Regions from separate parts of the Streptomyces sp. NPDC005262 genome, predicted to be linked through region 1. Evidence: predicted binding sites of a transcription regulator. Region 1 holds the regulator's gene; each other region holds the start of a gene.
The links. The regulator HrcA, encoded in region 1, represses chaperone genes, less so after heat shock. The targets are predictions, from matches to a motif close to TTNGCACTCNGNNNNNCNGAGTGCNAA.
Positions count from the first base shown of each region.

Region 2: a site for HrcA is predicted at 1,685-1,711, ahead of groL (chaperonin GroEL). Genes of this name have one in related genera too.
Region 3: a site for HrcA is predicted at 3,087-3,113, ahead of groES (co-chaperone GroES). Genes of this name have one in related genera too.

Region 1 is NZ_JBIAKK010000002.1:838,518-844,006, reverse strand. It holds gene ACFYP5_RS09040 (DUF3097 domain-containing protein) at 1-349, opposite strand, end outside; gene ACFYP5_RS09035 (MBL fold metallo-hydrolase) at 375-1,097, opposite strand; gene hrcA (heat-inducible transcriptional repressor HrcA) at 1,288-2,304, shown strand; gene dnaJ (molecular chaperone DnaJ) at 2,305-3,441, shown strand; gene ACFYP5_RS09020 (nitronate monooxygenase) at 3,630-4,703, shown strand; gene ACFYP5_RS09015 (16S rRNA (uracil(1498)-N(3))-methyltransferase) at 4,700-5,446, shown strand.
Region 2 is NZ_JBIAKK010000027.1:20,621-26,109, reverse strand. It holds gene thrC (threonine synthase) at 1-527, shown strand, start outside; gene ACFYP5_RS37220 (MoaD/ThiS family protein) at 586-864, shown strand; gene ACFYP5_RS37215 (cold-shock protein) at 1,318-1,524, shown strand; gene groL (chaperonin GroEL) at 1,873-3,495, shown strand; gene ACFYP5_RS37205 (HAD family acid phosphatase) at 3,595-4,257, opposite strand; gene ACFYP5_RS37200 (Ig-like domain repeat protein) at 4,775-5,489, shown strand, end outside.
Region 3 is NZ_JBIAKK010000001.1:843,048-848,536, reverse strand. It holds gene ACFYP5_RS03710 (VOC family protein) at 1-92, shown strand, start outside; gene ACFYP5_RS03705 (hypothetical protein) at 286-426, shown strand; gene ACFYP5_RS03700 (hypothetical protein) at 678-1,043, shown strand; gene ACFYP5_RS03695 (methyltransferase domain-containing protein) at 1,040-2,410, opposite strand; gene ACFYP5_RS03690 (hypothetical protein) at 2,578-2,964, shown strand; gene groES (co-chaperone GroES) at 3,275-3,583, shown strand; gene groL (chaperonin GroEL) at 3,683-5,308, shown strand; gene ACFYP5_RS03675 (ester cyclase) at 5,414-5,489, opposite strand, start outside.

The DNA.
Region 1 (5,489 bases):
CGACATAGATCCGGCCCGCCCGTGCCACGCGTGCCCGCGCCCCGGGGACCGCGAGCGAGCCGGAGGCCGTGCGGGCGGGGCGTACGGGACCGGGCGCCGACGGGCGTACGAGGGTGACGACCCGGCCCTCCAGCAGGAAGCCGCGAGGCTCCATCGGGAACACCCGGTGCTTGCCGAAACGGTCCTCCAGGGTCACTGTCGGGCCCTGAGCCGTCTTCTCGCAGCGGATCACGGCGCCGCAGAAGCCGCTGGAGACCTCCTCCACGACCAGATCGGGCTCGGCGGGGACCTCGGGGACGGGGGCGGACTTCTTCCACGGTGGGGTCAGATCCGGGTGGTAGCTGCGCATCGGACGACGATAGGACGGGAACGGGTCACGACACGCCGAATGCGGTGGACAGTTGGTCACGTTGCGCACGTACGAACGAGGCGTCCACGAGCGCACCGTGCCCCGGGACGTAAACCGCGTCCTCGCCGCCCAGCGCCAGCAGCCGGTCCAGTGCGGCCGGCCAGCGCGACGGGATCGCGTCCGGGCCCGCCTGCGGTTCGCCGGACTCCTCGACCAGGTCGCCGCAGAGCACGACGGCGGGGGAGCCGGGCACCAGGACCGCGAGATCGTGGCCGGTGTGGCCGGGGCCCACGTTCGCCAGCAGCACCTGGCGGCCGCCGCCCAGGTCGAGGGTCCACTCGTCGTGCACCTGATGGTGCGGTGCCACCAGCACATCGGCCGACTGTGCCGCATCCTCCTCGGGCACCCCGTGGCGCACGGCGTCGGCACGCAGCTCGTCCGCTCCGCGGGCCAGGAGATCCGTCACTCCGACCGCCCCGTACACCTCGGCCCCGGCGAAGGCCGCGGTGCCGAGCACATGGTCGAAGTGGGGGTGGCTGAGTGCGATATGCGTCACCCTCCGGCCGATCAGAGCCTCCACCTGGGCCCGGACCTCCGTGCCTTCGCGCAGCGTCGATCCGGTGTCGAAGAGCAGCACCCCGTCCGCTCCGACCACCAGTGCGACCGTCGCGTCCCACCCGGGAAGCCGCCGTCGGCCCACACCGTTGCCGAGTCGCTCCCAGCCGAACTCTTCCCAAGAGGCGTCCATGCGGCGACGCTATCGGCAACGACCTGCGCAGTCTCGGGGTAGCGTGGCCGGTCGCCCTTGCTAGGCCCCTACCCGGCCGCCGTACACTGGCGGGGGATTACTGGCACTCGTACGCATCGAGTGCCAGGGCCTTCGAGGAACGACGAAAACGACCGGGATCCACCGAGTGACACAGCTGGAGGTGTGCGCCATGCTCAGCGAACGCAGACTCGAAGTGCTGCGCGCCATCGTCCAGGACTATGTCGGCACCGAGGAGCCCGTCGGTTCCAAGGCGCTCACCGAGCGGCACAAGCTGGGGGTCTCCCCGGCCACGGTCCGCAACGACATGGCAGTGCTGGAGGACGAGGGCTTCATCGCCCAGCCCCACACCAGCGCGGGGCGTATCCCGACGGACAAGGGCTACCGGCTCTTCGTCGACAAGCTCGCGGGGGTCAAGCCCCTGTCGTCGCCGGAGCGCAGGGCCATTCAGAACTTCCTCGACGGCGCGGTCGACCTCGACGACGTCGTGGGCCGCACCGTACGGCTGCTCGCGCAGCTGACCCGGCAGGTCGCCGTCGTGCAGTACCCCTCGCTGACCCGGTCGACGGTGCGGCATGTGGAGCTGCTGTCGCTGGCGCCCGCCCGGCTGATGCTCGTGCTGATCACGGACACCGGCCGGGTCGAGCAGCGCATGATCGACTGCCCCGCGCCGTTCGGTGAGACTTCTCTCGCCGACCTGCGGGCCCGGCTCAACAGCCGGGTCGTCGGACGCCGTTTCTCGGATGTCCCGCAGCTGGTGCAGGATCTGCCGGAATCCTTCGAGAGCGAGGACCGGGGAACCGTGTCCACCGTGCTCTCGATCCTGCTCGAAACCCTCGTCGAGGAGACGGAGGAGCGGCTGATGATCGGCGGCACCTCCAACCTCACCCGCTTCGGGCACGACTTCCCCCTGATGATCCGGCCGGTGCTGGAGGCGTTGGAGGAGCAGGTCGTGCTGCTGAAGCTGCTCGGCGAGGCCAAGGACTCGGGCATGACCGTACGTATCGGGCACGAGAACGCCCACGAGGGGCTCAACTCCACGTCCGTCGTCGCGGTCGGCTACGGTTCGGGCGACGAGGCAGTCGCCAAACTCGGCGTGGTCGGACCGACCCGCATGGACTACCCCGGAACGATGGGAGCGGTACGCGCAGTGGCACGTTACGTCGGACAGATCCTGGCGGAGTCGTAAGTGGCCACGGACTACTACGCCGTACTCGGCGTGCGCCGCGACGCATCTCAGGACGAGATCAAGAAGGCCTTCCGGCGGCTCGCACGCGAGCTGCATCCGGATGTCAACCCCGATCCGAAGACCCAGGAGCGGTTCAAGGAGATCAACGCCGCCTACGAGGTGTTGTCGGACCCGCAGAAGAAGCAGGTCTACGACCTCGGCGGCGACCCGCTGTCCGCCTCCGGCGGCGGTGGCGCGGGCGGATTCGGACAGGGTGGCTTCGGCAACTTCTCCGACATCATGGACGCGTTCTTCGGTACGGCGTCGCAGCGCGGACCCCGTTCGCGCACCCGGCGCGGCCAGGACGCGATGATCCGGCTGGAGATCGATCTCGCTGAGGCCGCGTTCGGCACCACCAAGGACATCCAGGTCGACACGGCCGTCGTCTGTACGACCTGCAGCGGGGAGGGCGCCGCACCCGGCACCTCCGCCCAGACCTGTGACATGTGCCGCGGTCGCGGTGAGGTCTCCCAGGTCACCCGGTCGTTCCTCGGCCAGGTCATGACCTCGCGGCCCTGCCCCCAGTGCCAGGGCTTCGGTACGGTCGTGCCGACACCGTGCCCGGAGTGCGCCGGTGACGGCCGCATCCGTTCGCGGCGCACGCTCACCGTGAAGATTCCCGCCGGTGTCGACAACGGCACCCGCATCCAGCTCGCGGGCGAGGGCGAGGTCGGCCCCGGCGGCGGTCCGGCCGGCGACCTGTATGTCGAGATCCACGAGCTGCCGCACGCGGTGTTCCAGCGCCGCGGCGACGATCTGCACTGCACCGTCACGATCCCCATGACGGCGGGCGCGCTCGGCACCAAGGTGCCGTTGGAGACGCTCGACGGCCTGGAGGAGGTCGACATCCGTCCGGGCACCCAGTCCGGTCAGTCGGTCCCGCTGCACGGGCGCGGCATCACCCACCTGCGTGGTGGCGGGCGCGGCGATCTGATCGTGCACGTCGAGGTGATGACCCCGTCGAAGCTGGACCCGGAGCAGGAGCGACTGCTGCGTGAGCTGGCGAAGCTGCGCGGCGAGGAGCGGCCCACCGGTCAGTTCCAGCCGGGGCAGCAGGGGTTGTTCTCCCGGCTCAAGGACGCGTTCAACGGCCGCTGAGCGCCGTCCGTCGCGTCACCGCATTCTGCAACGTACCGCCCGCCGGTCCTGGACCGGCGGGCGGTACGCATATGGCGGTGGCCCATCCGGTCACCTTTCGGATCCCCCTCCGGCTTCCGCCTCGGATATTTTTCCGGCCGCCTCATGGCTGATTCGGCAGGGTGCAGGCGACGTGGCACGATGCGGTCATGTCATCCGCGTTGACCGATCTCTGCCGGTATCCGATCGTGCAGGCCCCGATGGCGGGCGGTGTGTCCTGTCCACAGCTGGTCGCGGCCGTCGCGGAAGCGGGCGGGCTCGGTTTCCTCGCCGCCGGGTACAAGACGGCGGACGGCATGTACAACGAGATCAAACAGCTGCGCCGGCTGACCGGTCAGCCGTTCGGCGTCAACCTCTTCATGCCGCAGCCGAACCTCGCGGACCCGAGCGCCGTCGAGGTGTACCGGCAGCAACTGGCCGGTGAGGCCGCCTGGTACGAGACTCCGCTCGGCGAGCCGGACTCGCGCGGCGACGACGGATACGAGGCCAAGCTCGCCATCCTCGTGGAGGACCCGGTTCCGGCGGTCTCCTTCACGTTCGGCTGCCCCACCCGCGACACGTTCGACGCGCTCGCCGGAGTCGGTACGTACACCGTCGTGACGGTCACCACGCCGGAGGAGGCGCAGACCGCCCAGTGGGCGGGCGCCGACGCGGTCTGCGTCCAGGGCATCGAGGCGGGCGGCCACCGGTCCACCTACCGCGACGACCCGCAGACCGACGGCACCGGCATCGGGCTGCTCTCCCTGGTGGCCGAGGTCCGGGAGACCGTCCAGGTGCCGGTCATCGCGGCGGGCGGCATCATGCGTGGCGCCCAGATCGCGGCGGTGGTCGCGGCGGGCGCGGAGGCGGCGCAGCTCGGCACGGCCTTCCTGGCCTGCCCCGAGTCCGGTGCCCATCTGCTGCACAAGCAGGCGCTGACCAACCCGTTGTTCGCACGGACGGAGCTGACCCGGGCGTTCTCCGGGCGCCCGGCCCGCGGTCTCGTCAACCGCTTCATGCGCGAGCACGGGCCGTACGCACCCGCCGCCTACCCGCAGGTGCACCATGTCACCAGCGGGCTGCGGAAGGCCGCAGCCAAGGCCGGGGACGCCCAGGGCATGGCCCTGTGGGCGGGCCAGGGCCACCGGATGGCACGCGAGCTGCCGGCCGGCCGGCTGACGGAACTGCTCGCCGAAGAACTGGATGCCGCGCGCGCGGCAGTGAGCACAAGGAGCACGCAGTGACCGCACCGGTCTTCGTTGTCGAGCAGGTCCCCAGCGGCCCCCGGTTCGTCCTGGACGGGCCCGAGGGGCGGCACGCTGTATCGGTGAAACGGCTGCACGCCGGTGAGGACGTCGTCCTGACGGACGGGCACGGCCGGTGGGTGGAAGGCGTCGTGGAGGCCGCCGAGGGCAAGGACCGGCTCGTCCTGACGGGCCTCGGCACGGTCCACGCGGAGCTCCGGCCCGCGCCCCGTATCACCGTGGTCCAGGCGCTTCCCAAGGGCGACCGCGGCGAGGTCGCCGTCGAGACCCTCACGGAGACCGGCGTCGACGCGATCGTGCCGTGGCAAGCCTCGCGCTGCATCACCCAATGGAAGGGTGATCGTGGCCTCAAGTCCCTGACGAAATGGCGGAGCACGGCCCGCGAGGCGGGCAAGCAGTCGCGCCGGGTGCTGTTCCCGGAGGTGACGGACGCCATGACGACCAAACAGGTTGCCGCTCTTCTGGCCGCAGCGGACTTCGCGGCCGTCCTGCACGAGGAGCGGGCGTGCGACAGCGAGCCGCTGGCCACCGTCGGACTCCCGGTCGGGGGCGAGATCATGCTGGTCGTGGGGCCCGAGGGCGGTGTCTCGCCGGGCGAGTTGGCAGCCTTCGCCGAGGCCGGAGCCCGGACCTGCCGGCTCGGCCGGAGCGTGCTGCGCACCTCCACGGCGGGCACCGCGGCGACGGCGCTGCTGCTGGGACGCACCGGCCGCTGGGCGTAACCACCCTGTACAGCAAGTCCGGTGTGGCCGCAAGCGGTCTACC
Region 2 (5,489 bases), on a different contig from region 1:
TCGCGTCCGGCTCGCAGCTCACGAAGATCGACAAGGGTCTGCAGGAGCTGATCAAGCTCGGTCTCGTCGAGGACAAGCCGTACAAGATCTTCGGCGCCCAGGCCGAGGGCTGCTCCCCGGTCTCCACCGCCTTCAAGGCCGGCCACGACGTCGTACGCCCCCAGAAGCCGAACACGATCGCCAAGTCGCTGGCGATCGGCAACCCGGCCGACGGCCCCTACGTCCTGGACATCGCCCGCCGGACCGGCGGCGCCGTCGAGGACGTGGACGACGAGCAGGTCGTCGACGCGATCAAGCTGCTGGCGCGCACCGAGGGCATCTTCGCGGAGACGGCCGGCGGGGTGACGGTCGGCGTGACGAAGAAGCTGATCGAGGCCGGCCTGCTGGACCCGACGCTCACCACCGTCGTCCTCAACACCGGTGACGGTCTGAAGACGCTGGACGCGGTCGCCCCGACCACCGGTCCGACGGCGACCATCCGGCCCAGCCTCGACGCGTTCCGCGCCGCAGGCCTGGCCCGCAGCTGACCCGACCACCCGGACGTCCACCCGTGACGTCCACCCGAGACGCAAGGAAGGCACCCACATGAGCGTCAAGGTCCGTATCCCCACCATCCTGCGCACCTACACGGGCGGTCAGGCCGAGGTCCCGGCCGAGGGCGCGACCCTCTCCCAGGTGATCGAGTCGCTGGAGCAGAACCACCCGGGCATCGCCGCGCGCGTCCTGGACGACCAGGGCAAGCTGCGCCGGTTCGTGAACGTGTACGTCAACGACGACGACGTGCGCTTCGAGGGCGGCCTGGAGGCGGCCACCCCGGACGGCGCCGGCATCTCGATCATCCCGGCCGTCGCGGGCGGCTGCTGACCCTCCGTCGCCCCGGCACGGACTCTCCGTAGCCCCGCCGCCGACTTCACAGCGTCACCGGAATTGCCCCCTCTGCGAGGTAAGCGGAGGGGGCAATTCTGCATGGTTAAGCGCGGTACAGTTGGGAAGTCCCCTCCGCTGCCCGTGCCGACCGCATATGAGAATGCGCCCGCCCGCGACAAGATGCAGCCAAAGTATTCCAACTCCTTGCGTCATAAGTGGCCTTTGCCCGGCCCGAGTTGCCCTGGAATCGCATAAATTCCGCATATTCGGGTGTTCGGTGCTGCCCAGAATTCTCGTCCGATTGACCTGTTGCAGAGGGCAGTTGGGCAGATACATTCGGCCGCGGTCGACGCGTTCCGGCGCACGCACCCTCTCCTGTCGGGGGGTGAGTTCTGACCCGGGCCCGCGAAGTGCGGTCCTGTGCAAGGGCCAGTAATAGGGGAGTTAGGCATGGCTCAGGGCACCGTCAAGTGGTTCAACGCGGAGAAGGGGTACGGCTTCATCGCGGTCGACGGTGGTGCGGATGTTTTCGTCCACTACAGCGCGATCCAGATGGACGGGTACCGCACCCTCGAAGAGGGTCAGCGAGTTGAATTCGAGATCTCGCAGGGCCAGAAGGGGCCGCAGGCGGACATGGTCAAGCTCGCCGTCGGCTGAGCTCGGCGCGGTCGGCCAACGACACCACTCACGCATGAAGGGTCCGTACCCCCAGGGGACGGGCCCTTCACGCGTCGTGCCGCCGTCACCCGCGTGGCATCCCCACGACATCCCACGCGCCGTCGCCCGGTTCGCGCCTTGTCCGCAACCGCCGGGGGCGCTTGCACTCGTGGGGGTCGAGTGCTAATCATTGGCGTTAGCACTCTCCAGGTGAGAGTGACAGAACTTGGACCGGGCCGGTGAGGCCCGCAGGCTGGTGGGGCAAGGAACCACCCGGCAGGCAGGCCGTCCGTCGCGGGCGCCACTCGGTCCGGAGAAATCCACCCCTGTCCGGGAGGACCACTTCACATGGCCAAGATCATCGCGTTCGACGAGGAGGCACGGCGCGGTCTCGAGCGCGGGATGAACCAGCTCGCCGACGCCGTCAAGGTCACCCTTGGCCCCAAGGGCCGCAACGTCGTCCTCGAGAAGAAGTGGGGCGCGCCCACGATCACCAACGATGGTGTTTCCATCGCCAAGGAGATCGAGCTCGAGGACCCGTACGAGAAGATCGGCGCCGAGCTGGTCAAGGAAGTCGCCAAGAAGACGGACGACGTCGCCGGCGACGGTACGACCACCGCCACCGTTCTCGCCCAGGCGCTCGTCCGTGAGGGCCTTCGCAACGTAGCCGCGGGTGCAAACCCGATGGCCCTCAAGCGGGGCATCGAGAAGGCCGTCGAGGCCGTCTCCGCCGCTCTGCTGGAGCAGGCCAAGGACGTGGAGACCAAGGAGCAGATCGCTTCGACGGCCTCCATCTCCGCCGCCGACACCCAGATCGGCGAGCTCATCGCCGAGGCGATGGACAAGGTCGGCAAGGAAGGCGTCATCACCGTCGAGGAGTCCCAGACCTTCGGTCTGGAGCTGGAGCTCACCGAGGGTATGCGCTTCGACAAGGGCTACATCTCGGCGTACTTCGCCACCGACATGGAGCGCATGGAGGCGTCCCTGGACGACCCGTACATCCTGATCGTCAACTCCAAGGTCAGCAACGTGAAGGACCTCCTTCCGCTGCTGGAGAAGGTCATGCAGTCCGGCAAGCCACTGCTGATCATCGCCGAGGACGTCGAGGGCGAGGCCCTGTCGACCCTGGTCGTCAACAAGATCCGTGGCACCTTCAAGTCCGTCGCCGTCAAGGCCCCGGGCTTCGGTGACCGCCGCAAGGCCATGCTCGGCGACATCGCCATCCTCACCGGTGGCACGGTCATCTCCGAGGAGGTCGGTCTCAAGCTCGAGAACGCCGGCCTGGACCTGCTGGGCCGCGCCCGCAAGGTCGTCATCACCAAGGACGAGACCACGATCGTCGACGGTGCCGGTGACAGCGACCAGGTTCAGGGTCGCGTCAACCAGATCCGTGCCGAGATCGAGAACTCCGACTCGGACTACGACCGCGAGAAGCTCCAGGAGCGTCTGGCGAAGCTGGCCGGCGGCGTGGCCGTCATCAAGGCCGGTGCCGCCACCGAGGTCGAGCTCAAGGAGCGCAAGCACCGCATCGAGGACGCCGTTCGCAACGCGAAGGCGGCCGTCGAGGAGGGCATCGTCGCCGGTGGTGGCGTGGCGCTGCTGCAGGCCTCCGCCGTCTTCGAGAAGCTGGAGCTCTCGGGTGACGAGGCGACCGGCGCCAACGCCGTCAAGCTGGCGCTGGAGGCCCCGCTCAAGCAGATCGCCGTCAACGGTGGTCTCGAGGGTGGCGTCGTCGTCGAGAAGGTGCGCAACCTGCCGATCGGTCACGGTCTGAACGCCGCGACCGGCGAGTACGTCGACATGATCGCCGAGGGCATTCTCGACCCGGCGAAGGTCACGCGCTCCGCTCTGCAGAACGCCGCGTCGATCGCCGCGCTGTTCCTGACCACCGAGGCCGTCATCGCCGACAAGCCGGAGAAGGCCTCTGCGGCCGCTCCGGGCGGCATGCCGGGCGGTGACATGGACTTCTGATCCTGACGGATCAGTAGTTGGGTCGCACATCGGCCCCCGGGACCTGTACTGGTCCCGGGGGCCGATGCCATGTCCGCGGCGGTGACGGCCGGTCAGCGGTCAGGAGAGCTTTCCGTCGTAGTCCGGGAGCTTGAACGTCCGCTCGGCGTGGCCGCCGACCAGGTCGCTTTCGTTGTTGCCGATGTTGGCGATGATCGTGTAGCCCCGGGCCTCGATCTCGGCACGCTTGGCGGTCTTGTACGTGCTGACTTCGTCGAAGAGGTCCGGCAGGTCGCGGACGTAGAGGCCGGTCACCGGGTAGCCGACGGCGGTGAGGTTGTGCTGCGTCAGCGAGGCGATGATGCCCGGACGGGCGGTGACGAAGAAGATGGCGACGCCTTGGGAGTCGGCGTACCGGACCAGATCGCGGACCTGGGTGATCGCGGGGGTCGGGAACGTCCAGAAGTAGTGGAAGTCCGTCTCCAGCGACGAGTTGTCGATGTCGAGGACGATCGCGGGTTTCTGGCCCGCTGGGGTCTGGGCGATGCGCTGTTGGACGTACGGGCGGGCCACGTCGATGACCGCGGCGACATCACGCTGCCAGGTGCCGTAGTCGATGCCCAGGATGGCGGCGTTGCCGCCGGGGGCCCAGGAGGTCGCCCCGGCGGTGGGCGACGACACGGGGGCGGCCTGGGCGGCTGTGGCGGGCGCGACGAGGGCGAGAACGGCGGCCGCGGCGACGACGCCCGCCGTACGGGCGAACCGGGTACGGCTTCGGCTCATGAGGGTGTCTCCTGTGTCGAAGTTGACATGCACGCGTCCAACCCTCGATGAGGCCCGGTCCCATGTCTACTGGTCGGTAGGAAACTTTTCATGGACGCACCATGAAATGGGCACACCGTGAATCGGACGTAACCCTTCCGGGTCAGGGGGCGGTTGCCGGGCGTACCTCTCCAGGATCCGCGGCGCGGCGGATGGTGGGCGAGGCGACCGTTCGGGTGGCAGTTCGGCGGTCGGGCGGCAGCGGACCGGCGCGCTCGGACTCCGCGACTCGAGCCCGGGGGCGTACGAGCCGCGCCGACTTCACTCCGCATGAGACATCGACTGGTCAACATCGATGAATCCGCGCTGAGGTACGGACCGTTCGCGGTGGTGGGGGCGCTGGGCGTGTTGTCGGTGGCATGACCTAGTCTTCGCTCACTCGCCACACCCGCGGCACAGGTCACACACATCGGCTGTCGCCTGTCAGCTGCGCGCAGTGGCTCCACACTCGTTCCGGGGGGTTCGAATCACCGTGCGTATGCGCACTCTTCCGGCCGCCACCGCACTGGCGGTCCTCTTCAGCTCGGCGGTGCTCACCGCCGCACCGGCGTCCGCCGACACCGCCAGGACCGTCGCGGTCACGGCCGCTGCCGACACGGTCGTCGACGGCGTCCACCAGCGGCTGTTCTTCAGCGACAGGTACCAGAGCAAGATCGTCGTCACCGACAACGCGGGCAAGGCCGTCGCCGAGCTCACCGGCCTGCCTCAGGTCCAGGACCTCGAACTGAGCCCGGACTCGGGCACGCTGTACGCCGCGGTCTACGGCGCCGACAAGATCGTCGCCTTCGACACCGCGACACTCACGCAGACCGCCGAGTACCCCACCGGCGCGAAGACCACGCCCTCCCATCTCGCCTACGCCGACGGCAAGCTGTGGTTCGGATACGGCGACCAGTGGGACTCCGGGCTCGGCTCGGTCGACCTGACCGCCGAGACGCCCATGGTGACGCTGGACCTGGCGGCCGGGCACGACTTCGCGAGTCCGCCGAAGCTCTACGCCGACCCTGACAACCCGGGCACGCTGCTGGCCCTCGACGCAGGCATCAGCTCCGGTCCGATCGTCGTCTACGACATCTCCTCCGGTACTCCGGCCATCCGCGTCTCCGCCGAGAAGGGCGGCTTCTACCACGACGCGGCGCTCACCCCGGACGGCCAGAACGTCGTCGTGGCCGGGAACAGCGCGCTCACCGAGT
Region 3 (5,489 bases), on a different contig from region 1:
TCTCCGACCCGGACCGGGTCAAGGCGGACCGGGCCATGAAGGCCATGCTCGGTATGAGGAAGCTCGACATCCAGGCGCTGCTCAACGCCTGACGTACCGGGCCGTGACCGACCCGGCCGGTCCGCCGCCGCACCCGGTCGATCAGCAGCTCGAGCTGTACGCCACTGAGGTGGCCCCGGTCATCCGCATGGAGTCAGTCCGATCGCGCGGGCGCACCGGGTGGTTCGGCGGCCTCGTTGACCGTGCGACCGGGCGCATCGGGTGCCCGTCGAGAGAGGAGGCGCCATGTCCGATCAGTACGACTACAGCGGTGAGCCGGAGCACGATCCCGACGTGGCGGAGGCCGTCCACGACCCCGAGTGCATCGGCTCGGCCGGCGAGCCCGACGCGTACGACGACTACCTGGACAGCGAGCAGTACGACTGACCCGGACCGGGACGGGCGGGGCTCCCCGCTGTCGACCGACCCCGCCCGTCCCACCTGTCGTCCGTGGGCCTCCGGACGATCGGCCGGCCGCTCGGTCCGATCGGCGTCACCAAGGCGTTCGTGCACCGCGGTCGGGTGCTCGTCGGGGCGAGCGGGTCCGAGCCGTCGTTCTCCGTCGTCGTCGGCGCCCACCGCCGCCTACGCCCCTATCCTGGCCGCGTAGCAGGATCTGCACAGGGGGAGGGTGTCACATGGAGTGGTACTGGTGGGTGCTCATCATCTTCTGGACCGGCGGCTTCGGATGGGCGGTCGACAACGTCCGTACGGCGCTGCGCAACCGGCACACCCGCAAGCTGGAACTGCTGGAGGCGAGCAAGCAGGAACGCCTGGCCGTCGAGGCGGCGAACCGGCCGCCGGAGCCGGTCTGCGGCTGCACGCACCACCTTGCGAAGCACGACAAGCAGGGCAAGTGCCATGAGCGGATCGAGGTGCCGACGGCCTGGGACGAGAGCAAGAAGCCGGTCCGCTTCGAAGCCGGGCAGTGCAACTGTCAGCAGTACGTGGGCCCGCAGCCGCTCTCCCAGGTGTACGCGGAAGACCTGACCGACCTGGCCTAGGGCGACTCCGGCCGCACGGGGTGGCCGATCAGCATGGTCGGCGCTCCGGCGACCCGGGTCAGGAACACGGTCGCGGCGTTCGGGCCCTGGAGCTTCATCTTGCGGCGCAGCTCCTCCGGTTCGACGGCCGAGCCCCGCTTCTTGACGGTCAGGACGCCGACCTTCCGCTCCCGCAGCAGCGCCTTCAGCTTCTTCATGTTGAACGGCAGCCGGTCGGTGATCTCGTACGCGGAGGTGTACGGGGAGTTGTACGGCTCGTCGCTCGTGACGTACGCGATCGTCTCGTCGATCAGCCGGCCGCCCGAGCGCTCCACGATGTCGGCGACCAGATGCGCACGGATGACGGCACCGTCCGGCTCGTACAGATAGCGGCCGACCGGGCCGACGGGCGGAGCGGGCAGCGCGGCCGGAGCCGACAGGGTCGCGCCGGCCGGGAGCAGCGTGGCGCGGTACGAACCGGCCGTGAATCCCTCGCCGAACCAGAGCACCGCCTCCTTCACATCGCCGCCGTCCGAGATCCACTCGGCCTCCGCCCGGGCCGGGACCGCCTCGTGCGGGATGCCGGGGGCGATCTTCAGCGCGGCGACAGGGGCCTTCAGCGCGGCGCCGGTCGCCCAGGAGAGCGGCGGGGAGTACGCCTCCGGGTCGAAGATCCTGCCGCGTCCGCCGCGCCGGGCCGGGTCGACGAAGACGGCGTCGTACGCGGCGGTGTCGATCTCGGTGACATCGGCGCACCGCACCTTGATCAGGGCGTCCAGCCCGAGCGCGGCGGCGTTGGCGCGGGCCACCTCGGCGGTCAGCGGGTCACGGTCCACGGCGAGGACGGAGATGCCCGCGCGGGCGAGCGCGATGGCGTCACCACCGATCCCGCAGCAGAGGTCGGCGACGCTGCGGACGCCGGCTGCGGCGAACCGGCCGGCCCGGTACGTGGCGACCGACGTACGGGTCGCCTGCTCGACACCGTTCGGCGTGAAGAACATCCGGTACGCGTCCTCGGCACCGAACTTCGCCACCGCCCGCTGCCGCAGCCGTGCCTGCCCCAGCGCCGCCGAAACCAGCGCGGCCGGGTGGCTGCGGCGCAGCCGGGTCGCGGTGGCGAGCTCCTGGGCGGGGTCGTAGGACCGCAGCTCGGTCAGGAGCGCCGTGCCCTCCGGGGCGCGCAGTGCGGTGAAGGCGGCGAGCGGGTCGGTGAGCGGGTCGGCGGCACCGGACGGGGTGCTCGGGTCGCTCGGGTCGCGCGGGTCTGTCGGGCCGGTCGGGGCGAAGGCGTTCACCGGCCCATTGTGAGCCAGCCGGGGGACCGCCCGGGGTCCGGCGGCGGTGTCGGGCCGAGTGATCGATTGGCTGCTGCCAGTATCCGAGATCATGTGGTCTTACGACAAAAGGAAGAATTTGCCATGACGGGCCGGAGGCCGGGCTCGATCCGTCGCATGCGGGATGACCTGCGGTGGAGGCCGGGATGCGAGGTTCGCCCCGCGGTCATGAAGACCATTTCGGACCAGGGGTACGCCGTGACACGGCCGGGGGGCCATGTATGAGCCGGGCGCGGCGGCTGCTCGCCGGACTGCTGGCGGCCGGTGCTCTGCTGACCGCCACCGCCGGGTGTGCGCAGTCGGTCGACCCGATCGAACGACTGGGCCGGAAGGCCGCGCAGAAGGTGCAGGGCCCGCACCGCGCACCGGCGGCGGGGCCCGGGGGGATGTCGGAGTCGGTGCCGAAGGCGGGTGCGCGGGGTGATCACGGGGCACCCGGGTCGTGGGCCGGCACCGCCTGCGGGCGGCGGGACCAGCCGCAGGAGTCCGTGGACTCCCGGCCGTCGCCGCCGCCGAGGCAGCGGCACCGGTGGTCGGACCGGCCGGAATCGTACGACGCCGTGGACCCCGACGTCATGGACTCCGGCGACGGGTGCGAGCGGCGGTAGCCGCGTGCCCGCGGGCTTCGCGCGCCATTGAACGTCACCCCGCGGGCCTCGCCGAGGGTGCATGCTCCGGCCCCCGCACCGCGGGGCCTTGGCCTGGGCTGCCGCGCCACGACCGCACGTAATTGGCACTCCGCTTGACCGAGTGCTAATCGCGGTCATAGTCTCGGCTCTGGCACTCCCCAGTGGAGAGTGCCAGCAGTACTGCGCGACTGGCAGGTCCGGCACCCGCGACGACGGATCCACCTGGTCGCCACCCCAGACAGTTAACCCCGCAGTTAACCCCGAGATCTCCGAAGGGGGAGGCCGGATCGTGACGACCACCAGCTCCAAGGTTGCCATCAAGCCGCTTGAGGACCGCATTGTGGTCCAGCCGCTCGACGCCGAGCAGACCACGGCCTCTGGCCTGGTCATCCCGGACACCGCCAAGGAGAAGCCCCAGGAGGGCGTCGTCCTGGCCGTGGGCCCGGGTCGCTTCGAGAACGGCGAGCGTCTTCCGCTCGACGTCAACACCGGTGACATCGTGCTCTACAGCAAGTACGGCGGCACCGAGGTGAAGTACAACGGCGAGGAGTACCTCGTCCTCTCGGCCCGCGACGTGCTCGCGATCGTCGAGAAGTAATTCACCCACGTTTGCTTATGTTCTGCGCCCCTGGCCCCCTGCGAAATAACTAGCCGGCGGTCGGGGGCGCAGTTCGTTCGAGAGGACAGCTCAGCTCCCATGGCGAAGATTCTGAAGTTCGACGAGGACGCCCGTCGCGCCCTTGAGCGTGGCGTCAACAAGCTTGCCGACACGGTGAAGGTGACGATCGGCCCCAAGGGCCGCAACGTCGTCATCGACAAGAAGTTCGGCGCTCCCACCATCACCAACGACGGTGTCACCATCGCGCGCGAGGTCGAGCTCGACGACCCGTACGAGAACCTCGGTGCCCAGCTGGTGAAGGAGGTGGCGACCAAGACCAACGACGTAGCGGGTGACGGCACCACCACCGCCACCGTGCTCGCCCAGGCGCTCGTCCGCGAGGGCCTGCGCAACGTTGCCGCAGGTGCTTCCCCGGCCGCCCTGAAGAAGGGCATCGACGCCGCGGTCAAGGCCGTGTCCGAGGAGCTCCTCGCGACCGCCCGGCCGATCGACGACAAGTCCGACATCGCCGCCGTGGCCGCGCTCTCCGCGCAGGACTCGCAGGTCGGCGAGCTCATCGCGGACGCGATGGACAAGGTCGGCAAGGACGGTGTCATCACCGTCGAGGAGTCCAACACCTTCGGTCTGGACCTCGAGTTCACCGAGGGCATGGCCTTCGACAAGGGTTACCTGTCCCCGTACATGGTGACCGACCAGGAGCGTATGGAGGCCGTCCTCGACGACCCGTACATCCTGATCCACCAGGGCAAGATCGGCTCGATCCAGGAGCTGCTCCCGCTGCTGGAGAAGGTCATCCAGGCCGGTGGCTCCAAGCCGCTGCTGATCATCGCCGAGGACGTCGAGGGCGAGGCCCTGTCGACCCTGGTCGTCAACAAGATCCGTGGCACCTTCAACGCCGTCGCGGTGAAGGCCCCGGGCTTCGGTGACCGCCGCAAGGCCATGCTCGGTGACATCGCCACCCTCACCGGTGCGACCGTCATCGCCGAGGAGGTCGGCCTCAAGCTCGACCAGGCCGGTCTGGACGTGCTGGGCACGGCGCGCCGCGTGACCGTCTCCAAGGACGACACGACCATCGTGGACGGCGGCGGCGAGCCCGGCGACGTCAAGGGCCGTATCAACCAGATCAAGGCCGAGATCGACTCCACGGACTCCGACTGGGACCGCGAGAAGCTCCAGGAGCGCCTTGCGAAGCTGGCCGGCGGCGTGTGCGTGATCCGCGTCGGCGCCGCCACCGAGGTGGAGCTCAAGGAGAAGAAGCACCGTCTGGAGGACGCCATCTCCGCGACCCGCGCCGCGGTCGAGGAGGGCATCGTCTCCGGTGGTGGCTCCGCTCTGGTCCACGCCGTCAAGGTCCTCGAGGGCAACCTCGACAAGACCGGCGACGAGGCCACCGGTGTCGCGGTCGTGCGCCGCGCCGCCGTCGAGCCGCTGCGCTGGATCGCCGAGAACGCGGGCCTCGAGGGTTACGTCATCACCTCGAAGGTCGCCGAGCTCGACAAGGGCCAGGGCTTCAACGCCGCGACCGGCGAGTACGGCGACCTGGTGAAGGCCGGCGTCATCGACCCGGTCAAGGTCACCCGCTCCGCGCTGGAGAACGCCGCGTCCATCGCGTCGCTGCTGCTCACGACCGAGACCCTGGTCGTCGAGAAGCCGGCCGAGGAAGAGGCCGAGGCCGGTCACGGCGGTCACGGTCACTCGCACTGACGCGTGGCCGAACCGGCGTACAGCCGTAGAAGGCCCCCTGTTCCCGCCGCTCAGCGGCGGGAACAGGGGGCCTTCGGTCTTCCTCGGTGCCCGGTCGAGCGCGGTTCAGTCGAGCGCGCCGAGCTGGCGCATCAGGCCCATGACGTCTTCGTGCCACCAGCCCTCCTGGATCCTGCCGTCC